One region of the Pseudoalteromonas sp. 120-MNA-CIBAN-0494 genome, then DNA from elsewhere that is predicted to be linked to it. Evidence: predicted binding sites of a transcription regulator. Region 1 holds the regulator's gene; the other holds the start of a gene.
What was found. The regulator NrdR, encoded in region 1, represses ribonucleotide reductase genes. The targets are predictions, from matches to a motif close to AAACACNANATNTNGTGTTT.
Positions count from the first base shown of each region.

Region 2: the regulator NrdR is predicted to act here: its motif matches at 9,081-9,100, upstream of nrdA (class 1a ribonucleoside-diphosphate reductase subunit alpha).

Region 1 covers NZ_JBEOOE010000020.1:38,563-50,134, reverse strand. Annotated here, with positions in the region: gene AAEY55_RS12460 (diguanylate cyclase domain-containing protein) at 1-1,326, opposite strand, end outside; gene AAEY55_RS12455 (phosphatidylglycerophosphatase A) at 1,362-1,847, opposite strand; gene thiL (thiamine-phosphate kinase) at 1,844-2,818, opposite strand; gene nusB (transcription antitermination factor NusB) at 2,912-3,322, opposite strand; gene ribE (6,7-dimethyl-8-ribityllumazine synthase) at 3,338-3,802, opposite strand; gene ribBA (bifunctional 3,4-dihydroxy-2-butanone-4-phosphate synthase/GTP cyclohydrolase II) at 3,896-5,008, opposite strand; gene AAEY55_RS12430 (riboflavin synthase) at 5,037-5,690, opposite strand; gene ribD (bifunctional diaminohydroxyphosphoribosylaminopyrimidine deaminase/5-amino-6-(5-phosphoribosylamino)uracil reductase RibD) at 5,695-6,843, opposite strand; gene nrdR (transcriptional regulator NrdR) at 6,846-7,295, opposite strand; gene glyA (serine hydroxymethyltransferase) at 7,400-8,656, opposite strand; gene thrC (threonine synthase) at 8,928-10,211, opposite strand; gene thrB (homoserine kinase) at 10,222-11,157, opposite strand; gene thrA (bifunctional aspartate kinase/homoserine dehydrogenase I) at 11,167-11,572, opposite strand, start outside.
Region 2 covers NZ_JBEOOE010000010.1:69,558-81,129, reverse strand. Annotated here, with positions in the region: gene rpsA (30S ribosomal protein S1) at 1-948, opposite strand, end outside; gene cmk ((d)CMP kinase) at 1,044-1,754, opposite strand; gene aroA (3-phosphoshikimate 1-carboxyvinyltransferase) at 1,860-3,137, opposite strand; gene serC (3-phosphoserine/phosphohydroxythreonine transaminase) at 3,137-4,219, opposite strand; gene gyrA (DNA topoisomerase (ATP-hydrolyzing) subunit A) at 4,544-7,243, opposite strand; gene ubiG (bifunctional 2-polyprenyl-6-hydroxyphenol methylase/3-demethylubiquinol 3-O-methyltransferase UbiG) at 7,421-8,131, shown strand; gene AAEY55_RS08725 (HAD-IA family hydrolase) at 8,131-8,811, shown strand; gene nrdA (class 1a ribonucleoside-diphosphate reductase subunit alpha) at 9,224-11,506, shown strand.

The sequences.
Region 1 (11,572 bases):
GCCGGTACCAATCCAAAATCCGCCTCGGGTAGCTGAGCTAATCGCAAATACCGGGTTGTCGTTTAATACGCGCCCAGGAAAGCTGTAAAGAGTGTCGTCTTCATAAAAGAATAACCCACGCCCAGTAGCAATATAAAGCCGATCGCCATCAAACTGTAAATCATGCACCGAGGCATGCCCATACTTGCTACTGTTTATTATATTAATAAAGTTTTTATTGGTATCAAAGTAACCAACACCGCTTTTGTTAGCAATCCACAGTTTGTCATCGGGTGATTTACTAATCGCCATTACCGTTTCAGTCATTTTAGAAATTGCCGAGTGACGTTCAATACGGCCTTCGTGAGCAAGCCATAAACCTTCACTAAAACTGGCTAGCCAAACATTATTTTGATCATCGCGAAACATGTCAGCAAACCAAATACTTTGATCTAACTGACTTGGCTCAACCCATTGCCAATCACCTGACTTGCCACGAAATAATAAACGCCCATAAGTAGATACCCATAAGCCACCATTGGTGTCGCTCATAAATTTATAAACTGCAGAGTTATTCACATTAGGCAGTGGGAAAGAACGTAGTTCGTCATCTAAATCTAAAAAATAAGCACCCAACTCAGAGGCTAAATATAAATTACCATTTAAAAAAGAGAGATCGTGCACTATGGTTTGCGCTAAGCTGTCGGGTAATGACACTTTGGCAGTAAGCTCTAAGCGTAATTTAGAAAAGTCGGCAGCGCTTTTTGTCAGGCGCAGTAAATGTCTGTCGTTTACTAACCAAATACCTTCAGGTGCGAGCGCCATTTTGCTCACAGAGCCAACTATTTGAGTAATAACAGTGGGATTAACTATGGGTGATGGCTCATTAGTTTGATCGCGTAAATCAACCAAACTACGATCAACATAATACAGGCCATTAGCGGCTATCCAAATACCGCCTTTAGAGTCCTCTAAAATATCTCTAACCGGGCCTTTAATATTAAACTCTTGTGCACTAAGTGTTGCAGGGTCAATAACCACTAACCCATTTTTGGTGCCGATCCACAAAAAGCCTTGGCCATCTATTAGTAATTTATTAATACCATTACTTGGTAAAAAAAGACTATTTTGCGTGTTGTAGTTGGTAAAAGTATTGCCGTCAAAACGACTTAAACCAAATTGAGTTCCCAGCCACATATAACCTTGCTGGTCTTGCACAACACTTTTGAGTGATTGCGAGGGGAGTCCATCTTTAATATTCCATTGTTTAACTACGTAATCAGTAATTGAGGCCCAACTTGGCATAGCACAGGTTAGTAGTACAAAAACTAGTAAAAATCGCATCATATTGCTGCCACCTAGCTAAACAATCAAATAATAAACTAAAAGGGTAGTAAACCTACTTTTATCAGCGCTTGCAAACAAATAAGTGAAAATATACCTGCAAGTACGTCATCAATCATAATGCCAAATCCACCATGGGCACGCTTGTCGAGCACACGGATAGGGCCTGGTTTGACTATATCAAAAAAACGAAACAGTAAAAAACCAACCAATAATGTTTGCCAGCTCAGTCCCGTACCAATCATAGTGATGTAGTAACCTGCCACTTCATCCCATACAATCGCAGGGTGATCGTGTACCCCTAAATCATCTGCGGTCTTGCCACAAGCCCAAATACCAAAAACACTGATCACTACAGCAAATACTATTTGTAACCACAACGGGTAGTGCATGGTTATAAAAATAAAAGGTAAAGCGGCCAAAGTACCAAATGTGCCTGGGGCTATAGGTGCAAGCCCAGTACCAAAACCTAAACCAAAAAACTGATGTGGACGCTTTAGGTTAAATAAACGCTTGTTGTTCAACTTAAATCCTTAGAAAAGTGCTCAAAACCTTGGTGCTTAAAAGTAAACTTTTCGCCTTTATGTAACAGGTCAATTTGCCCTTCGCCACTTTTTATTTGGCCAATACAAATTGCCTCTACGCCATATTGACGCAGTTTTACATCAAGCATACTTTTATTGCTATCAGGCACGGTATAAAGCAGTTCATAGTCGTCGCCGTAATTTAGTATAAACGGTAATTGTTGTTCAAAATCAAGGCTAGCTTTCATTGCATCCGAGGTGGGTATGCTTTCAATATTAACCGTTGCGCTAACCTGCGACATATTTAGTATATGGCCTAAATCGGCTAGTAAACCATCTGAAATATCAATAGCAGAAGACGCAAGCCCACGTAATACCTGCCCTGCAGCCACTCTAGGTGTAGGGAAGTTAAGGCGCTTTTTAATATGTTTTAGGTGTTCAGGTTCAATTGTTAAGCCTTGCTTGCGAGACTCTATTGCAAGCCCTGCATCACCTAACGGCCCAGTAACAAAAATCCAGTCACCTACTTTTGCGCCATTTCGGCATAACGCAGTGCCTTCGGGCACTGTACCTTTTGCACAAATAGTAATACTCAAAGGTCCTTGAGTCGTATCGCCACCTATTATTTGCACATTAAAATATTCGGCAATTTCATGCATGCCGTCAGTCAATTCTTCAATCCATTGCTCATCAATACTCGGAAGTGTTAAAGCGATAGAAACCCATGTTGGCTCTGCCCCCATTGCCGCTAAATCACTTAAATTTACAGCCAATGCTCTGTGCCCGAGTGCGCGAGGTTCAATGTCGTCAAAAAAATGCACACCAGCAACGAGTGTATCGGTTGTAATAGCAAGCTGACAATTTTGCGGCACAGTAACTAATGCACAGTCATCTCCAATCCCTAAGTTAACATCACGGCGAGTAATACCACGACCTTTAAAATAACGATTAATTAATTCAAATTCCTTCATACACAAAAAAGCCGACCTATGCCGGCTCTCCTTTTTAACGGTAATTTATACCAGCCAGTTTTGATAAAATAATTATCAAAATTTGACTAAATATTACTTACGTAAATGCTTAACTGCTTTATCAAGTACACCGTTTACAAATTTATGGCTATCTTCAGCGCCAAACATTTTAGCTAATTCAATGCTTTCGTTGATAGCCACTTTGTATGGAACATCTTCACGAAATTTTAGCTCATAGCTGCTTAAACGTAATATTGCGCGTTCAACCATATCTAACTCATCGAATGGACGGGTTAAATGCGGTGATACAGCCTCGTCTAGTTGCTTATAATTTACCGCAACGCCACTGGCTAAATCTTTAAAATATTCAACATCAATTTTAGTCACGTCGTTTTCGATCAACATTTGTTGTTCGATATCGGCAATTGCATTGCCACTTAATTGCCAAGAATAAATGGCCTGAAGTGCTAATATACGTGCTTTACGTCTTGCTGCTGGTTTCACAAAAATTCCTTAAACTTAAATTTTATCTAACACATTAACCATTTCAAGCGCGCCTAAAGCAGCTTCGCCGCCTTTATTGCCCATTTTGGTGCCAGCACGCTCAATTGCTTGTTCAATGCTTTCTGTGGTTAATACGCCAAATGCAACCGGTATATCATACTCAAGTGATACTTGCGCAAGACCTTTGTTTGATTCGCCAGCAACTAGGTCAAAGTGTGGAGTACCACCTCTGATCACTACGCCTAAAGCGATGATTGCATCATACTGTTTTTTTGCCGCAATACGTTTCGCTGCTAAAGGTAATTCAACCGCGCCAGGTACATAAACCACGGTAATATCGTCATCCGATACACCACCTGTGCGTTTTAATTCATCAATAGCGCCTGCTAATAAGCTACTACCAATAAAGTCATTAAAGCGAGAAATGACAATGGCAAATTTTTTGCCCGGAGCGTACTTACTACCTTCAATAATTTTCATTTGATAACCTTAAAAATAAGTTTGAGCGATTTCGATTGCGCAAAAATTGCAGCGCATCATACCATAAAAATAAAATAATAGCCTAGCGCCTAATTACTGCGGCTCTATGTAGTCAACAACTTCTAAATGAAACCCTGAAAGTGCATGGTACTTTTTAGGGCGACTCATTAAACGCATTTGTTTAATGCCTAAATCGGCTAAAATTTGTGAACCCACGCCTACAGTACGAGACGTACCTGTAAATTTATTCGGTGTTACATCTTCACCCGAGTCTTCGGCTGCAAACGCTTTTACTGTTGCCTCAAGTTCTGCGGTGCTTTCTTGTTTGCCTAAAATAACTAACACACCATTGTGCTTCGCTATATAAGCCATTGCGTCAGACACGCCCCAGCTACGCTCAGAGTTTCTATCTGAGAGTAAAATATCGTTAAAGGTGCTTTGTAAATGCACTCGCACTACGGTTGGCGCTTGTTGTTTTATTTCGCCTTTTACTAATGCGTAATGTAGCTGTCCGTCAATGGTGTCTTTGTAGGTTACTAAATCAAACTCACCGTGCTCGGTAGGTAACTTACACTTTGCCACTTGCTCTATCGTGGTTTCGTTTAAGTTACGGTATTCAATTAAATCAGCTATGGTGCCAATTTTAATATCGTGCTGTTTAGAAAATACTTCTAAGTCAGGACGGCGCGCCATAGTGCCATCTGCATTGAGTATTTCAACAATAACCGATGAAGGCTCAAGCCCTGCTAAACGGGCTAAGTCGCAGCCTGCTTCAGTGTGCCCTGCACGCGTTAAAACACCGCCAGGTTGTGCCATTATAGGAAAAATATGCCCAGGCTGTACTATATCGCTAGGCACTGCGCCTTTAGCTATAGCGGCCTGTACTGTACGTGCTCTATCTGCTGCCGAAATACCTGTAGTAACGCCTTTTGAAGCTTCTATCGACATTGTAAAATTAGTTGAAAACGCAGCACCGTTATTTTTTACCATAAGCGGTAAATCAAGTTGCTCGCATCGCTGTTGCGTCATAGTTAAACAAATTAAACCACGGCCATGCGTGGCCATAAAGTTAATAGCTTCTGCACTAATATGCTCGGCGGCAATAATTAAATCGCCTTCATTTTCCCTGTCTTCATCGTCCATTAAAATAACCATTTTACCGGCTTTAATGTCTGCGATAATTTCTTCTGCGCTATGTAAGTTCATAATTCACTCTTATTAGTTGTTAGTTGCGTTACTTAATAAAGCCCGCTTTAGCGAGTAAGCTCATTGAAATATCAGCGCCCGTAGGCTGCTCTGCGCCTTTTATAAGCCGCTCTAAATAACGCGCAATTTGGTCGACTTCCAAATTAACTTGGGTGCCCACTTTAAAATTAGCTATCGTAGTTTGCTCGCTAGTATGGGGCACAATCGTTAATTTAAATTTATTACCTTCTACTGCGTTCACTGTTAGGCTAATACCATCAATACATACAGAACCTTTATACGGTATGTATTTCATTAGGTTTTCATCTGTGGTTAGCCAATATTCTGTAGCACGTGCATTTGGCGTAATGGCGGTAATTGTAGCAATGCCATCAACATGGCCAGACACTAAATGCCCACCTAAACGCGAAACCGGTTGCATGGCTTTTTCAAGATTAACTGTTTGCCCTAATGTGTAATGAGCAAAACCAGTTAAATCTATCGTTTCATTCGATAAGTCGGCACTAAAACCATCGGCATGTTTATCAACAACAGTTAAACACACACCATTAGTGGCAATACTATCTCCTAACTTAACATCACTCATATCAAGGTCAGGGCTTTGTACACGAATAGCTAAATCGCCTTGTTTTTTTTGTAATAAAGCAATTTTGCCTGTGGCTTCTATTATCCCAGTAAACATAGCATTACTCTTTTGTTTCAAGTGGTTTTAATGAGCTTTTTACTGCGCTAATACGTAAATCATCACCTATACGCGTACACTCATTAAAAGTTAAATCAATCGTATTTTGCATACTGATCAACTCAGGAAAATTAACTAAACTCTTGCCATCACACCCAATTAATTTAGGCGCTAGATAAAAAATAAATTCATCTATTAAATCCAGTTCAACCATTTTACCCGCAAGGGTTGCTCCAGCCTCTAGCCACACAGTATTAAATTGCAGCTTTGCGAGCTTTTTTAAAACCGCGGTTAAATCAACTTTTGAATTAATAGCAGTTACTACTATATGCTTTACAAAATGCGGCCAATGTTGCGATTTATCAACCTTGGTAGTAAAAATTATTATTTCACTTTCAATAGCAAATAAAGCAAGATTTGGGGTTAAACGATTTTGCGAGTCAATAATAACACGCACCGGTTGGCGAAGCGGTAACTGTGTAGGTAATGCCTGCGGTAATTCATTTTTACGCACATTTAATTTAGCGTCATCTACTAATACTGTGTCGGCACCGGTTAAAATAGCGCAACTTTGTGCACGATATAACTGTACGTCTTGGCGTGCTGCTGCGCCTGTTATCCACTTACTTTGGCCATTATTAAGCGCTGTTTTACCATCAATACTGGCGGCCATTTTACACGTAACATAGGGCAGGCCATGCTCCATGCGTTTAAAAAAGCCTAAATTAAGCGCCCTAGCCTGTGCTTCAAGTAACCCATACGCAACCTCAATACCAGCGTCGCTAAGTATTTTCAGCCCCTTACCAGCCACTTGTGGATTGCTATCGACCATAGCGGCAATTACTTTTACCACACCGGCGGCTTTTAAACCTTCTGCGCACGGTGGTGTACGGCCATAATGGCTACATGGCTCAAGCGTAACATAAGCAGTTGCGCCTTTTGCTTTACTGCCAGCCATAGCAAGTGCATTTACTTCTGCATGCCCTTGTCCGGCAAGCTGATGAAATCCCTCGCCTACTATTTCATTGTTTTTAACTAATACACAACCTACGTTTGGATTAGGCGTGGTAGTAAACCGGCCTTTTTTAGCCAGTTCTATAGCACGTGCCATATACATTTCGTCATCTTGGTTAAAAACGCAGTCGCTTTGCATACTTACTCCCCTAAACGGGCAATTTCTTCGCCAAATTCGCGAATATCTTCAAACGAGCGATACACCGAGGCAAAGCGCACATAAGCTACTTTATCGAGCTTTTTAAGCGCTTCCATAATGCACTCTCCCACTAAATGGCTCGAAACCTCTCGCTCACCGGTTGCGCGTAATTGCGACTTTATTATATTAACTACTTCTTCTACTTGTTCGGTACTTACGGGGCGTTTTTCCAGTGCGCGGTTTAAACCATTTAACAATTTATCTTCGTTAAAGGGTTCGCGGCTGCCATCTTGTTTTATTACCCGTGGCATAACCAGTTCTGCGCCCTCAAACGTAGTAAAACGCTCATGGCAGTCATTGCATTCACGACGACGACGCACTTGGTGACCACCGCCAACCAGGCGAGAGTCAATAACTTTGGTATCTTTTGCGGTACAAAATGGGCAATGCATAGCTAGGTACTTCCGTTTTAAAAAACAAAAAAGGCCGCTTTAAAGCGGCCTTTATCTTAGCAAAAAACTAAGCGATTGTGATCTAAATTACTGTTTTACTTTTATTAAGCGTAAACAGGTAGTTTTGCACAAATTGCTTTTACTTTTTCTCTTACTTGCGCCTGTACTGATTCATCATTGATGTTATCTAGTACGTCACAGATCCAGCCAGCAAGCTCTTTAGATTCTGCTTCTTTAAAACCACGACGAGTGATTGCAGGTGAACCAATACGTAGGCCAGATGTTATAAACGGTGAACGTGGATCGTTAGGCACTGAGTTTTTGTTAACTGTAATATGAGCGTTACCCAAAGCAGCATCAGCATCTTTACCGGTAATATCTTTATTGATTAAATCAAGTAAGAATAAGTGGTTTTCAGTTTTGTCAGATACAATTTTGTAGCCACGTTCCTGCATAACAGCAACCATAGCTTGTGCATTTTTAACAACTTGTGTTTGGTATACTTTAAATTCTGGTTGTAGGGCTTCTTTAAATGCCACAGCTTTAGCAGCAATAACATGACATAAAGGACCGCCTTGGCCACCAGGGAAAACAGCACTGTTAAGCTTTTTGTAAATAGCTTCGTCGCCACATGCCGAAATAATTAAACCACCACGAGGGCCTGCTAAGGTTTTATGTGTAGTTGTAGTAACAACATGTGCGTGAGGAACTGGGCTTGGGTAAATACCCGCCGCAATTAAACCAGCAACGTGCGCCATATCTACAAAAAAGTAAGCGCCAATTTTATCAGCAATTTCACGTAATTTAGCCCAATCAACAATACCTGAGTATGCTGAGAAGCCACCAATAATCATTTTTGGTTTGTGCTCAAGTGCTAGCGCTTCAACCTGTGCGTAATCAATTTCGCCTGTAGTTTCATCTAGGCCATACTGAATTGCATTATAAAGCTTACCTGAAAAGTTTACGTGTGAACCATGCGTTAAATGGCCGCCATGAGCTAAGCTCATACCTAGTACGGTATCACCGGCGTTTAACAATGCTAAAAAAACGGCCGCATTTGCTTGCGAACCAGCATGTGGTTGTACGTTTGCATAGTCAGAACCAAATAGTTCGTTAGCACGGTCAATCGCTAATTGCTCAACAACGTCTACATGCTCACAACCGCCATAGTAACGTTTGCCCGGATAACCTTCTGCGTATTTATTAGTTAACTGTGAACCCTGTGCTTCTAGTACGCGTGGGCTACAGTAGTTTTCAGAAGCGATTAATTCAATGTGATCTTCTTGGCGCGCAGTTTCTTTTGCAATTGCGTCAAATAACTCTGGGTCAAAATCTGAAATATTCATGCTACGTTCTAACATTGGGGTCTCCTGGGGCAAGGTGTATGGTATTTTTTAGAGGCTTTATTGTACGCTTAAAACGACTATTTGCCTACGCTCTTAAGTTGAGGATATTTAAACAGGGATTGAATTTATTTCACAGGCTTTTTAAGATGATATTTTTTAATCATTACATAATAAATTAAAATATATATTAATTATTATATTTACATAGCTAATGAAAGTATTAACACCCACACTAAAATATACCTATAAAAAAAGCGACCAAGGCCGCTTTAATTAGATCTTACTTTTAACTTAATTTTTTAATTATTTCAGTACGTAAGGCATCATAATCAGCATTTATATCATTAGCTAAACATGGCTTGGCTAATGCATCTGCAAGTGGTTTTGGCATAGCTAGTTCAATGTTTAAAATACCTTCAACACTGTCTTTAAATTTAGCTGGATGAGCCGTTGCTAAAAAGATTCCGGCAGCGCCAGGAGCGCGATTTTCAACAAGTCCTTGGTATGCAATAGCGGTATGCGGCTCAGCAACATAACCTGTTTGTTGAATATTTTTCATCACTGTTTGCGTATCTTGCTCGTTTACGCTAGTTGAATAAAAATTATCGTAGCTAAACCAATTGTTGTCGAGCATAGATTGCACTCGTGGCCAGTTATTTGGCTTGCTTACATCCATTGCATTTGAAAGTGATTCAAGTGTCGCGTTTGGCGTCCAGTTTTTATCCAGCATAAAGCGCGGTACTGTATCGTTTTGATTAGTAGTTGCACTAAGCTTGCCAACAGGCAAACCAATAACAGCACCTATCATTGCCGCGCACACATTACCAAAGTTACCACTTGGAACCGAAATATGCGCAGTAGCCCGTTTTGCTTTTGGTAATTGTGCAATTGCCTCAAAGTAATAACAAACTTGTGCCACTAAGCGACTAATATTAATAGAGTTAGCAGAGTTAAGCCCCAGTGTAGATTTAACTTCTTCATCTAAAAAGGCATTTTTAACTAACTCTTGGCAATCATCAAAGCTGCCTTCAACCGCATAACAATGAATGTTGCCACCCAATGTAGTAAAGAGCTTTTGCTGCGCCAGTGAAATTTTGCCTTTAGGGTATAAAATTACCACGTCGATATTAGGCTTATTATAAAACGCATGTGCAACCGCCGCGCCAGTATCGCCCGACGTTGCAGTTAAAATAGTCACTTTATCGCCTTGATTAAACTGCGCTAAACACTCTGCCATAAAGCGCGCACCAAAATCTTTAAACGCTAAGGTAGGCCCATGAAACAATTCTAAGCAATAAGTGTTCTCTGCCACTTCCACCAGCTTAACCGGAAAGTTAAATGCATTTTTAACCATATGTGCAACGGTATCTGCTGGTAATTCATCGCCAATTAAATGCGAGAGTATTTTACTGCTACGGGTTACAAAATCCATATCAAGTAGTGCATCAACATCCGTTAGTGGTGTTAACGACTCGGGAAAAAACACCCCTTGATTACGCCCTAAACCCGTTTTTACTGCCTCAACAAACGACACTTGTTGCGAACTATCTTTTAAATTATGTAATTGCATAACTACTATCCTATAAAACTGTTAATTGACGTGTGCCGTCGTTATCTAATTTACAAATATGGCAAAAACCTTGCTCGTTTATGTAGTTACTTTCAAGCCACTGCGCGCACTGCTGTGCAGCTTTTAATGTTTTACACACAGTAAATAATGTTGGCCCTGCACCAGAAATACTAACAATTTCGGCGCCTAGCGCTGGCAAACTCGCTTTTGCTTCACTAAAACCTGTTATAAGTGGCGCACGGTATGGCTCGGCTATATGGTCTTGCATAATACTTAATGCATCATCAAAGCGATGCATTAACAATAAACTACTAAAGGCAGATAAACGCTGCGCAAATTCTACACCTGCGTGCATGCTCAACTCCTTTGGTAAAACTGAGCGTGCTTTTGCTGTATTAAGTGAAAAACCAGGAAACGCAGCAACGTAATACCAGTTTTCATCAACTGGTAAAGCAATTGATTTATTAGGAATTAAATCGCCAGTTAGCTGCAGGCCACCTAAATAACATGGCGTGATGTTATCGTAATGACGACCACCACTAACAACTGCCTCAAAGTCGGCCATTAACTCAATAAGTTCAACTTGGCTAAGCTTGGTACCGGCAAATTTATCAAGGGCAGCAAAGGTTGCAACCACCGAACACGCACTTGATCCTAGCCCTGAACCTATGGGTAAGTTCTTTTTCAGCTCCAACTTTACACTTGCCATATTAGGCGCTACATGCGCTCTAAAATGCACTAAACATTGATACGCTAAGTTTTCACTGGCATCACTTGGTAGCTTATGCGCGTATTCGCCAGAGCAAATAAACTCATCACTCGATGCGGCACTAACAACGGCTACATCGCCTAATAAACTGCCGTCAATAGGTGCAAGAGCTGCGCCTAATGCGTCAAAACCAACGGCAAAATTACCAATAGATGCGGGAGCATATACTTCAATCATTGTTTGCTCCTAGCGCGATAACGTTTTTAAAATATCAGCAAATACACCAGCGGCTGTTACTGCCGAGCCTGCGCCATAGCCTCGTATAACAAATGGGCGTGGCTGATAATACTGACTTAAAATTGCTAATGCGTTTTCGCCATCACGAATATCGTAAAGTGCATGCTTTGCATCAACGGCTTCTATACCTACCTTACAGTGACCTTGCTTAATTGTGCCTACGTAACGCAGTACTTTACCCTCTGCGGCAGCACTTGCTATTCGGTCGTTAAAACCTGCGTTTAGGCTAGGGAGCTTTTCCATAAACGTATTTACATCATCGCCTTGTGCAAAACCGTGCGGTAATACCGACTCTACTTCAATGTCGCTTAGCTCTAGTGGCATCCCAGATTCGCGGGCAATAATTAATAGTTTT
Region 2 (11,572 bases), on a different contig from region 1:
GATGTTCTTGTTAGTCCAATCCATTTCAGAAACGTGAACTAAACCTTCAACGCCTTCTTCGATTTCCACGAAACAGCCGTAATCTGTAAGGTTAGTAACACGACCAGAAAGTTTAGAACCTTCTGGGTAACGACCAGCGATAGCTGCCCATGGATCTTCGCCAAGCTGTTTAAGGCCTAGAGATACACGAGTTTTATCTTTGTCGAATTTAAGAACTTTAACTGCGATTTCGTCGCCAACATTAACGATTTCTGAAGGGTGCTTAACACGCTTCCACGCCATATCAGTAATGTGTAGTAGACCATCAACACCACCAAGGTCAACGAATGCACCGTAGTCAGTAAGGTTCTTAACGATACCTTTAACTTCTTGGCCTTCAACAAGGTTAGCAAGAAGCTCTTCACGTTCTTGTGAGTTTTCAGATTCGATAACTGCACGACGTGAAACAACAACGTTGTTACGTTTTTGATCAAGCTTGATTACTTTAAATTCAAGCTCTTTGCCTTCAAGGTGAGTTGTGTCACGTACTGGACGAACATCAACAAGTGAACCAGGTAGGAAAGCACGGATTGAATCAACTTCAACTGTGAAACCGCCTTTAACTTTACCGTTGATAACACCAGTAACAGTTTCTTGCTCTTCACATGCTTTCTCAAGACGGATCCACGCTTCGTGACGCTTCGCTTTCTCACGAGAAAGGATAGTTTCACCGAAACCGTCTTCAATTGCATCTAGTGCAACATCTACTTCGTCGCCAACAGCAACTTCAAGTTCACCAGCAGCATTTTTGAACTGCTCAGCAGGGATAGCACTTTCTGATTTAAGACCAGCATCTACAAGTACAATGTTGTTCTCGATTGAGATTACTGTACCTTTAACGATAGAGCCTTGCTCTGCTTCAAAACCCTTTAAGCTTTCTTCAAATAACTGCGCAAAATTTTCTGACATACGAATATACGTCTCTATATATTATACCAATAAGCAACCATGCTGCATGGGGTTGTTAAAATAGCACTGGCATCCTGCTGGTGCATAAAATGTGTTTAGCTTCGTTTAGGAAGCCGACCTTCAGAGATAGCCGTATCCAATAAAGTTAATACCTTATCATATACTTGCTGTGCATTAAGCTCGCTAGTATCAAGCTCAATAGCATCCTCTGCAGGCACAAGTGGCGCAACGGCACGATTCATATCGCGATCATCACGCTCTTGAATGTCTTTTAATAGACCACTCAGTGTAACATTAAGACCGCGAGCATTCAACTCAACAAAACGTCGTTTGGCGCGTTCTTGTGCACTGGCGGTTAAAAATATTTTTAGCGGTGCATCTTTAAAAACCACAGTACCCATATCACGACCATCAGCAATTAGACCTCGTTCAGTTCTAAATGCGCGTTGGCGACGTAATAACGCTTCGCGTACGCGAGGTAGTGCTGCTACTTTTGATGCTGCAGCCCCTACTTCTTCGTTACGGATTGTGGTGGTTACATCCTCACCTTCTAAAACAACCTTTGCTGCATTAGTTTGACTATCTACCAAAAACTGCACATCTAAGTTAGCAGCTAAGGGAACTAATGCATCTTCGTTATCTAATGCGATTTGATGGTGAAGTGCCGCTAGAGATAAAACGCGGTAAATTGCGCCACTATCAAGTACATCCCATCCCAACTTTTCGGCTAACAAGCGACAAACAGTTCCTTTACCTGAACCACTTGGGCCATCTACGGTGATCACGGGCATTAATAACGCCTGCATTTAAACCTCCTACAATGCACACCTAAGTAAACCGCAATATTATACGTCAGTTATTTAAATAGATCGCTATTAGTGTGTAACTTTTTATTAATTAACATCAAAAACCTACTCACTAACTGATGCTAATACATTGAAAAATGTCGGAAATGTTTTATAAGTACACTTAGGATCATTAATCGTGATTGGCTTTCCACCTACGGCAACCATAGCAAAACACATGGCAATGCGATGGTCATCGTAAGTATCAATTGCCACATCGTTAAAGTGTTTCGGGGGAGTGATTTCTATAAAATCGTGCCCTTCTACAACTTCTGCGCCCACTTTTCTGAGCTCAGTTGCCATAGCGTGTAGTCGATCGGTTTCTTTTACGCGCCAATTATAAATATTACGAATAGCCGTTGGCCCTTTAGCGAACAGAGCCACAGTGGCTAATGTCATTGCTGCATCAGGTATGGCATTTGCGTCAATATCAACACCGTTTAATTGGCCTTTACGAACAACTAAACGCTCATCATACCAATCTATTTTAGCGCCCACTTGTTCCATTACTTTAGCAAAGCCAATATCGCCTTGCACCGATTTAGCACCGACACCTTTAATTTCAATTTCGCCACCGGCAATTGCAGCTGCAGCTACAAAGTAAGATGCAGAAGACGCATCGCCTTCAACCATAATACGTTCAAGTGACTGGTACTGTTGACCACCTTTTACGGTAAAAGTTGCATAATTACTATGCTCAACTTCTATTCCAAAGCGTGCCATTACATCAAGGGTAATATCAATGTAGGGTTTAGATACTAAAGTGCCTTTAATCGTTATTTTGGTATCACCATTAAACAGTGGTGCAGCCATTAGTAATGCAGTTAAAAATTGACTTGATATACTGCCGTCAATTGCAACTTCACCACCGTTAATTTGCCCACCTATAATTTTAAGCGGTGGGTAATCTTTATTTTTGCTGTAAGTAATATCACCGCCAAGTGCTTGCAGCGCATCGACTAAATGCCCTATTGGGCGCTCTTCCATGCGTGGCTCGCCAATCAGTTCGTACTCACCTGCAACCGCAGCAAGTACAGCGGTTAAAGGACGGTAAGCTGTGCCTGCATTACCTAAAAACAAAGGCTCTCTTGGGGTTTTAAATACCCCACCAACACCTTGTACTGTAGCAACTGTTCGCTCTTGGTTTAAGCTAACGTTAACACCTAATAATTGTAACGCGCCCAACATATGGCGTATATCGTCGCTATCAAGTAAGTTTTCAACAACAGTAGTGCCATTTGCTAATGCCGCTAATAACAATATACGGTTTGATAAGCTTTTTGAACCCGGCAGAGTGACGCTGCCATTAACACGCGAAATAGGTTCTAAGCGTAATTGTTCCATTAGCTATTTTCCTTTGCAAAAGCAGCCATAAAATCAACAAGCGCTTGCACGCCCTCAAGTGGCATTGCGTTGTAAATACTGGCGCGCATTCCACCTACAATTCTATGGCCTTCGAGTGCTAGCAAGCCCGCTTTGTTTGATTGAGCAACAAACTTACTGTTTAAGCTTTCATCATTTAACCAAAAAGGGACGTTCATACGCGAGCGACTATGCTTAGCTACTTTATTAGAATAAAAATCAGAATTATCGATAAAATTATAAAGTAGTTCAGCTTTTGCAATATTTTGTGCTTCCATGGCTTTTACACCACCATTTTGCTCAAGCCATTGGAATACTTCAGCCGCTAAATACCATGCAAATGTTGGTGGCGTATTAAACATACTGCCCTGCTTGGCCTCTAGTGCATAATCTAAAATACCTGGTTTAGGAAGCCCTTCACGTGCTAGTAATGTTTTACGTACGATAACGATTGCAATGCCCGAAGGACCTATATTTTTTTGTGCGCCAGCGTAAATTAAATCAAATTGATTAACGTCAATTTCACGCGATAAAATAGTTGACGACATATCTGCAATAATTGGCGCTGTTGGATGACTCGGTACATCAAAAATCTCTAAGCCATCAACGGTTTCGTTAGGGCAATAGTGAATGTACGACGCATCTGCTGGCAACTGCCAGTCTGCCACTGCTTTAATCGAAAATTGACCATCGGTATCGTTACGAACATCGATAGCAGTAGTTTGGGTAAACTTATTTGCTTCATCCGTTGCACTTTTTGACCATACGCCGTTTTCGCAGTAAACCGCTGATTTATTTTCCTGATGTAAATTTAATGGCACAGCACTAAATTGACCGCGACCGCCACCATGCATAAACAGCACTTCAAATTCATCGCTAATATTCATTAAACGACGCAGGCTCGCTTCACATTTTTTAGTGAGCGCTAAAAACTCTTTACTACGGTGACTCATTTCCATCACCGATACACCCAAACCTTGCCAATCTATAAATTCTTGTTGTGCTTTTTTCATTACTGCTGGCGGTAACATGGCCGGCCCCGCACAAAAATTATACTTACTCATTACCTTTTCCTCATTCCAGTAATTAAAAAATTAAACACCCAATTACCATTCAATCAAGTTATACACATTAAATTAAAGCTGTGATCATTAAGTGGGCTGTAGCCTCACTCATAGTATTAAAGCCTTCATTACCTATAAGGCTGCATTAATGCAGCAAACAGAGCAATATAAAACAATTACTGAGAACAACTATATATATAAATTAACGTCTTTCAATTGAGTCTTTTTGCTATTGTAAAAATTATTTTATTGCGCAGTATTATTAATATTAATTTTATTCAACACCATTAAAAAAAGCGGCCAAGGCCGCTTTTTTAATCTCAATTATTCTGAAGGAGGATTATCATCCGCTACTTCATCAATAACCGTATCAACTGTTTCGACGTCTTCGATATCAATTAAGTCACTTTCGGTGACTTCAATCTCTTCTATACGTTGTAAACCAACTACTTGCTCTTCGTCAATAGTTCTGATCAAAATAACACCTTGCGTGTTACGTCCAACCGTAGAAACTTCATTAACGCGAGTTCGTACTAAGGTACCACGATTTGAAATAATCATTATTTCATCGTTATCGTCAACTTGTACAGCACCTACAACCGCACCATTACGCTCACTTACTTTAATAGACACTACACCTTGAGTCGCACGACTCTTCGCTGGGTAGTCTTCAAGTAAAGTACGTTTACCGTAGCCGTTTTCAGTCACGGTTAAAATAGCACCATCTGTTTTAGGCACAATTAACGATACTACGCGTTGTCCTTCAGGCATTTTAATACCACGAACACCTGTAGCTGTACGGCCCATAGGACGAACACCTTTGAAGCGAATCTCAGGGTTACCTTCTTCGTCTAGTACTGGGTTACCGTTTTCATCAACAACCGTTGTTTCTTCTGCTTCTTTAAAGCGTACTACTTTACCTGCATCGGTAAACAACATAATTTCGTTGCTGCCATCGGTAACATCAACACCAATTAGGCTATCGCCTTCATTTAGGTTAACCGCAATAATACCGCTTGCACGTTGACGACTGTATGCCGTTAGTGGTGTTTTCTTCACTGTACCAAATGCGGTTGCCATAAAGATGTATTTATCTTCTGCATACTCGCGTACTGGTAATATAGCGGTAATACGTTCATCTGCCTCAAGTGGTAATAAGTTAACAATTGGTTTGCCGCGCGCTGCACGACTTGCAAGTGGTAACTGATACACTTTAAGCCAATATAAACGACCAGCCGTTGAGAAACACAATATAGTATCGTGCGTATTAGCAACTAATAAACGTTCAATGAAATCTTCATCTTTCATCTTCGTTGCCGATTTACCTTTACCACCACGACGCTGCGCTTCGTAATCAGACAGAGCCTGATACTTAACATAACCTTCGTGAGAAAGCGTTACTACTACGTTTTCTTCGGTAATTAAATCTTCAAGGCTGATATCGTGTGCTGCGGCATTTATTTCAGTACGACGCTCATCACCATATTGCGCTTTAATTTCAACTAACTCATCGCGAATAACTTCCATTAAACGCTCTGGTGTTGCCAAAATATGTAAAAGCTCAGCAATTAAATCTAATAACGATTGGTATTCAGTTAGAATCTTTTCGTGTTCTAAACCCGTTAGCTTATGTAAGCGTAAATCTAGGATTGCTTGAGCTTGTTGCTCAGAAATAAAGTATTGACCATCGCGAATACCTAACTCAGCAGCTAACCAATCTGGGCGGGCAACGTTGTCTTCGCCTGCTTTATCAAGCATGGCTTTTACGTTACCTAATTCCCACGAACGCGCTGTTAAAGCAACTTTTGCTTCAGCAGGTGTTGGTGAATTACGAATAAGCTCAATAATTGGGTCGATGTTTGCCAGTGCAATTGCTAAACCTTCTAGCATATGTGCACGGTCACGCGCTTTGCGTAAATCAAAAACAGTACGACGAGTTACTACTTCACGGCGATGAATAATAAACTCTTCAAGCATTTCTTTTAAATTAAAGCACTTAGGCTGGTTGTTAATTAACGCAACCATATTCATACCAAACACAGTTTGTAACTGCGTTTGCGCATATAAATTATTTAAAATAACTTCGCCTACGTCACCACGTTTAATCTCAATAACGATACGCATACCGTCTTTATCTGATTCATCACGTAGCGCACTAATACCTTCAATTTTTTTATCTTTAACCAGCTCGGCAATTTTTTCAATTAGGCGCGCTTTGTTAACTTGATAAGGTATTTCGTGAACAATGATAGTTTCACGATGCGTTTTTTCATCTACTTCTATTTCAGCGCGGGCACGCATGTACACTTTACCACGGCCAGTTAAATAGGCTTGCTCTATGCCTTTTTTACCGTTGATAATTGCAGCAGTTGGAAAATCTGGGCCCGGGATATAATCCATTAACTCTAAAATAGATAATTCAGGGTTTTGAATGAGTGCTAAACAGCCATTTACCACTTCAGTTAAGTTATGAGGTGGAATGTTTGTTGCCATACCTACCGCAATACCCGATGAACCGTTTACTAATAAGTTAGGAACTCTGGTTGGTAAAACGTCAGGGATTTGCTCAGTGCCGTCGTAGTTAGGAACGAAATCAACCGTTTCTTTTTCAAGATCGGCTAATAATTCATGCGACATTTTTGCCATACGTACTTCTGTATAACGCATTGCCGCTGCTGAATCACCATCAACCGAACCGAAGTTACCTTGACCATCTACTAGCATATAACGCAGTGAGAATGGCTGTGCCATACGTACTATAGTGTCGTAAACAGCACTATCGCCGTGTGGGTGGTATTTACCGATTACGTCACCGACAACACGTGCCGATTTTTTGTAAGGCTTGTTCCAATCATTACTAAGCTCGTTCATTGCAAACAAAACGCGGCGGTGAACAGGTTTTAAGCCATCACGCACGTCTGGTAATGCACGTCCTACAATTACGCTCATTGCGTAATCTAAGTAGGAGTTTTTTAACTCGTCTTCAATATTGACTGGCAGAATGCCATGGGCGAGATCAGTCATTGATATCACATTCCTTCAGTATCAGCTCTTAAACACCCACTATTAGGTATCAAGAGAATTTGTTATTATTGCTAAAGAAACATGCTACCACAATTTATTTAGATTTACAGGCGCAAAACTTTGCGATTTACCAATTTAGCCCTATATAATGCCCCCAGATTGACGAGGAAGTATTTTATGACCGAACATCAAAATGTAGATCACGCAGAAATTGCAAAATTTGAGGCCATCGCAGAGCGGTGGTGGGATTTAGACGGGGAATTTAAACCGCTTCACGAAATAAACCCCTTACGTTTAGACTTTATAGCCAATAAAACTGGCGGTCTATTTGACAAAGAAACACTAGACGTAGGTTGTGGCGGCGGTATTTTAAGCCAAAGCATGGCGCGCATGGGGGCAAAGGTAACCGGCATAGATATGGGCCAAGAGCCTTTAACTGTTGCCAAATTACACAGCCTAGAGACAGGCGTACATGTAGAGTATATTAAAGTACCTGCTGAACAATATGCATCCGAGCACCCTGCTCGCTTTGATGTAGTAACCTGTATGGAAATGCTGGAGCATGTACCCGATCCGGCTTCTATTATTCATGCTGTTGCAGAGCTTGCAAAACCCGGTGCTGATGTGTTTTTTTCAACACTTAATAAAACCCCTAAAGCCTATTTGTACGCCATTATTGGTGCAGAAAAGTTATTGAAAATGGTGCCTGAAGGCACTCACGATCACAAAAAGTTTATTAAACCAGCACAGTTAATTGCCTGGGCTGAACAAGCGGGTTTAAAAGTGCGCGCCAGTGCTGGGTTATCTTATAATCCATTATCTAAGCAGTACTCGCTTAATACCGACGTAAGCGTAAATTATATTCTGCATTTTGAGAAGTTAGCGTAATGGTCAGCTCTCAATCAACGTCACCTACTATAGAGTACGATGCTTTTTTATTTGACTTAGATGGCACTTTACTCGATACCGCTGATGACTTAGGTACAGCTTTAAATACCGTACTGCGTTCGCAGCAATTAGATACAGTAAGTCGTGAGGTATATCGCGCTGCTGCATCTAATGGCGCAGCAGCCTTGTTAGAGGTCGGTTTTAAAGATAAATGGGGTGAGCAACCGCAAGCACAACTCGTTAAGCAATTAATTGATGCCTACGCGGCTAACATAGCCAAACACACCAGGTGCTTTGCTGGTATTGAGCCACTACTTATCGAACTGGAGCGAAAAAACATCAAATGGGGGATCATGACTAACAAACCCGGATTTTTAACCGCCCCTTTAGTAGCCGCGATCCCTGCTTTAAAAAATGCCTGCGTGGTTATCAGTGGCGATACTTTAGCTGAAGCTAAACCTTCGCCTTTACCTTTACTACATTGTGCCAAGCTAATGGGCGTTGCGCCTAATCGTTGCTTGTACATTGGCGATGCTTTGCGTGACATTCAAGCAGGTAAAGCGGCAGGTATGCACACCGCAACCGCACTTTGGGGTTACGTGCCTAACTTAACCGAAGTTTTGAGCTGGCAGGCCGATTTTAATTGGCAAAGCCCTATTGAAGGTTTTAACCATATATAGTGCTATGTTAATTATTAAACACTATATATTGTGATTGTGTTAGTTTTCACACAAAGCCTGCTGATAAAAAAAGCAGTCAAAATATATTTTTAAAAAGCGTAAATTTAGTAGATCCTTAGTTGATTTTTGTAAATTTCAACTTAACCGAATGTTCGAAGGTTAATGCTTACTAACACAAATGTGTTATCCCGACGTTATCCACAATTAGGGGCAATTCTGTCCCTTGCAAAACAACGCGGACCACACTATCTTGTGATCTCTAATTTGAACAACACCAGATATTGTGGCTAAATGTTATTCAATAAAATCGCCTGAATTGGTGTAAACAATAATAAATGAATAGATACTCTGTTATTTTGGAGTATTAATCATTGGTCAAAATACTTAATTTCCAAGGAATACAGGCAAAACTATGAACCAACAGTTATCTGTAAGCAAACGTGACGGCCGTAAAGAGCCACTTGATCTTGACAAGATCCATCGCGTTATTGAATGGGCCGCCGAAGGGTTAAATAACGTTTCGGTTTCGCAAGTTGAATTAAAATCACACATTCAATTTTACGACGGTATTCGTACTAAAGATATTCACGAAACCATCATTAAAGCTGCAGCCGATCAGATTTCAAAAGAATCTCCTGATTATCAGTATTTGTCAGCACGTTTAGCTGTATTCCATTTACGTAAAAAAGCGTATGGCCAATTTGAGCCACCACGTTTATTTGATCATGTAACAAAAATGGTTGGCGACAAACGCTACGACGCTCACCTACTGGTAGATTACACCGAGCAAGAGCTTGACGAATTAGACGAATACCTAGATCACAGCCGTGACCTTAACTTTAGTTATGCTGCGGTTAAACAGCTTGAAGGTAAATACTTAGTTCAAAACCGTGTAACCGGTGAGATTTATGAAAGCGCGCAGTTTTTATATATTTTAGTCGCAGCTAGCTTGTTTGCTGACTACCCTCGCGATACACGGATTGCGTATATAAAACGTTTTTACGATGCGATTTCATTGTTTAAAATTTCACTGCCTACGCCAATTATGGCAGGTGTTCGTACGCCAACACGCCAGTTTAGCTCGTGTGTATTAATTGAATGTGGTGACAGCCTTGATTCAATTAACGCCACCTCGTCTGCAATTGTTAAATACGTATCGCAACGTGCCGGCATTGGCATTAACGCAGGTCGCATTCGTGCACTGGGTAGCCACATTCGCAATGGCGAAGCGTACCATACGGGTTGTATTCCTTTTTATAAGCACTTTCAAACAGCGGTTAAAAGCTGTTCGCAAGGCGGTGTACGTGGCGGCGCAGCAACCTTGTTCTACCCGCTTTGGCATTTAGAAGTAGAAAACCTGTTAGTACTTAAAAATAACCGCGGGGTTGATGACAACCGCGTGCGTCATTTAGATTACGGCGTACAGTTTAATAAACTAATGTACTCGCGTTTAATTAAAGACGACTACATTACCTTGTTTAGCCCCTCTGATGTGCCAGGCCTTTACGATGCATTTTTTGAAGACCAAGACGAGTTTGACGCGCTTTACGTAAAATACGAGCAAGACGAATCAATTCGTAAAAAACGCATTAAAGCTATTGAACTGTTCTCAATGTTTGCGCAAGAACGTGCAAGTACCGGTCGTATTTACTTACAAAACGTTGACCACTGTAATACGCACAGCCCGTTCATTGCTAAAGTGGCACCTATTCGCCAATCTAATTTATGTTTAGAAATTGCATTACCAACTAAGCCGTTGGATAACGTAAACGACGAAGAAGGCGAAATTGCGCTATGTACACTCTCTGCATTTAACTTAGGGGCTATTGAGTCACTAGATGAACTTGAAGAATTGGCTGAGCTTGCTGTACGCGCTTTAGATAACTTACTTGATTTTCAAGACTACCCAGTACCGGCTGCAAAAAATGCCACTATGGGTCGTCGTACTCTAGGAATAGGCGTAATTAACTACGCATACTACCTAGCTAAAAACGGTAAGCGTTATTCAGATGGCAGCGCAAATGCACTAACGCACAAAACATTTGAAGCGATTCAATACTACTTAATGAAAGCATCAAACGAGCTTGCTAAAGAGCGTGGTGCATGTCCTAAGTTTAACGAAACAACCTACTCTCAAGGTATAATGCCAACAGATACGTACAAGCGAGATCTTGACAAAATTTGTGATGAGCCACTACACCTTGATTGGGATGCATTACGTGCCAGCATTAAAGAGCACGGTATGCGTAACTCAACAGTAAGTGCGCTAATGCCATCAGAAACATCGTCGCAAATTTCTAACGCAACAAACGGTATTGAGCCACCACGTGGTCATATTAGCGTTAAAGCAAGTAAAGACGGTATTTTAAAGCAAGTTGTACCTGAATATGAACGTTTAAAAGATAACTACGAGTTACTGTGGGATATTCCTTCAAACGATGGTTACTTACAACTTGTGGGTATAATGCAAAAATTTATTGACCAGTCTATTTCGGCCAATACAAATTATGATCCTGGTAAGTTTGAAGGCGGTCGCGTACCGATGAAAGTCTTATTAAAAGATTTGCTTAGCGCCTACAAACTGGGTGTTAAAACCTTGTACTATCACAATACCCGCGATGGTGCATCTGATGCACAAGAAGATACACCGGATCTTGAAGATGATGATTGCGCAGGCGGCGCGTGTAAAATTTAATTTTTGAGTTTTTATTTTAAGCGGGCACTAAGCCCGCTTTATTCTGATAGTTTTTTGAGTGATAAA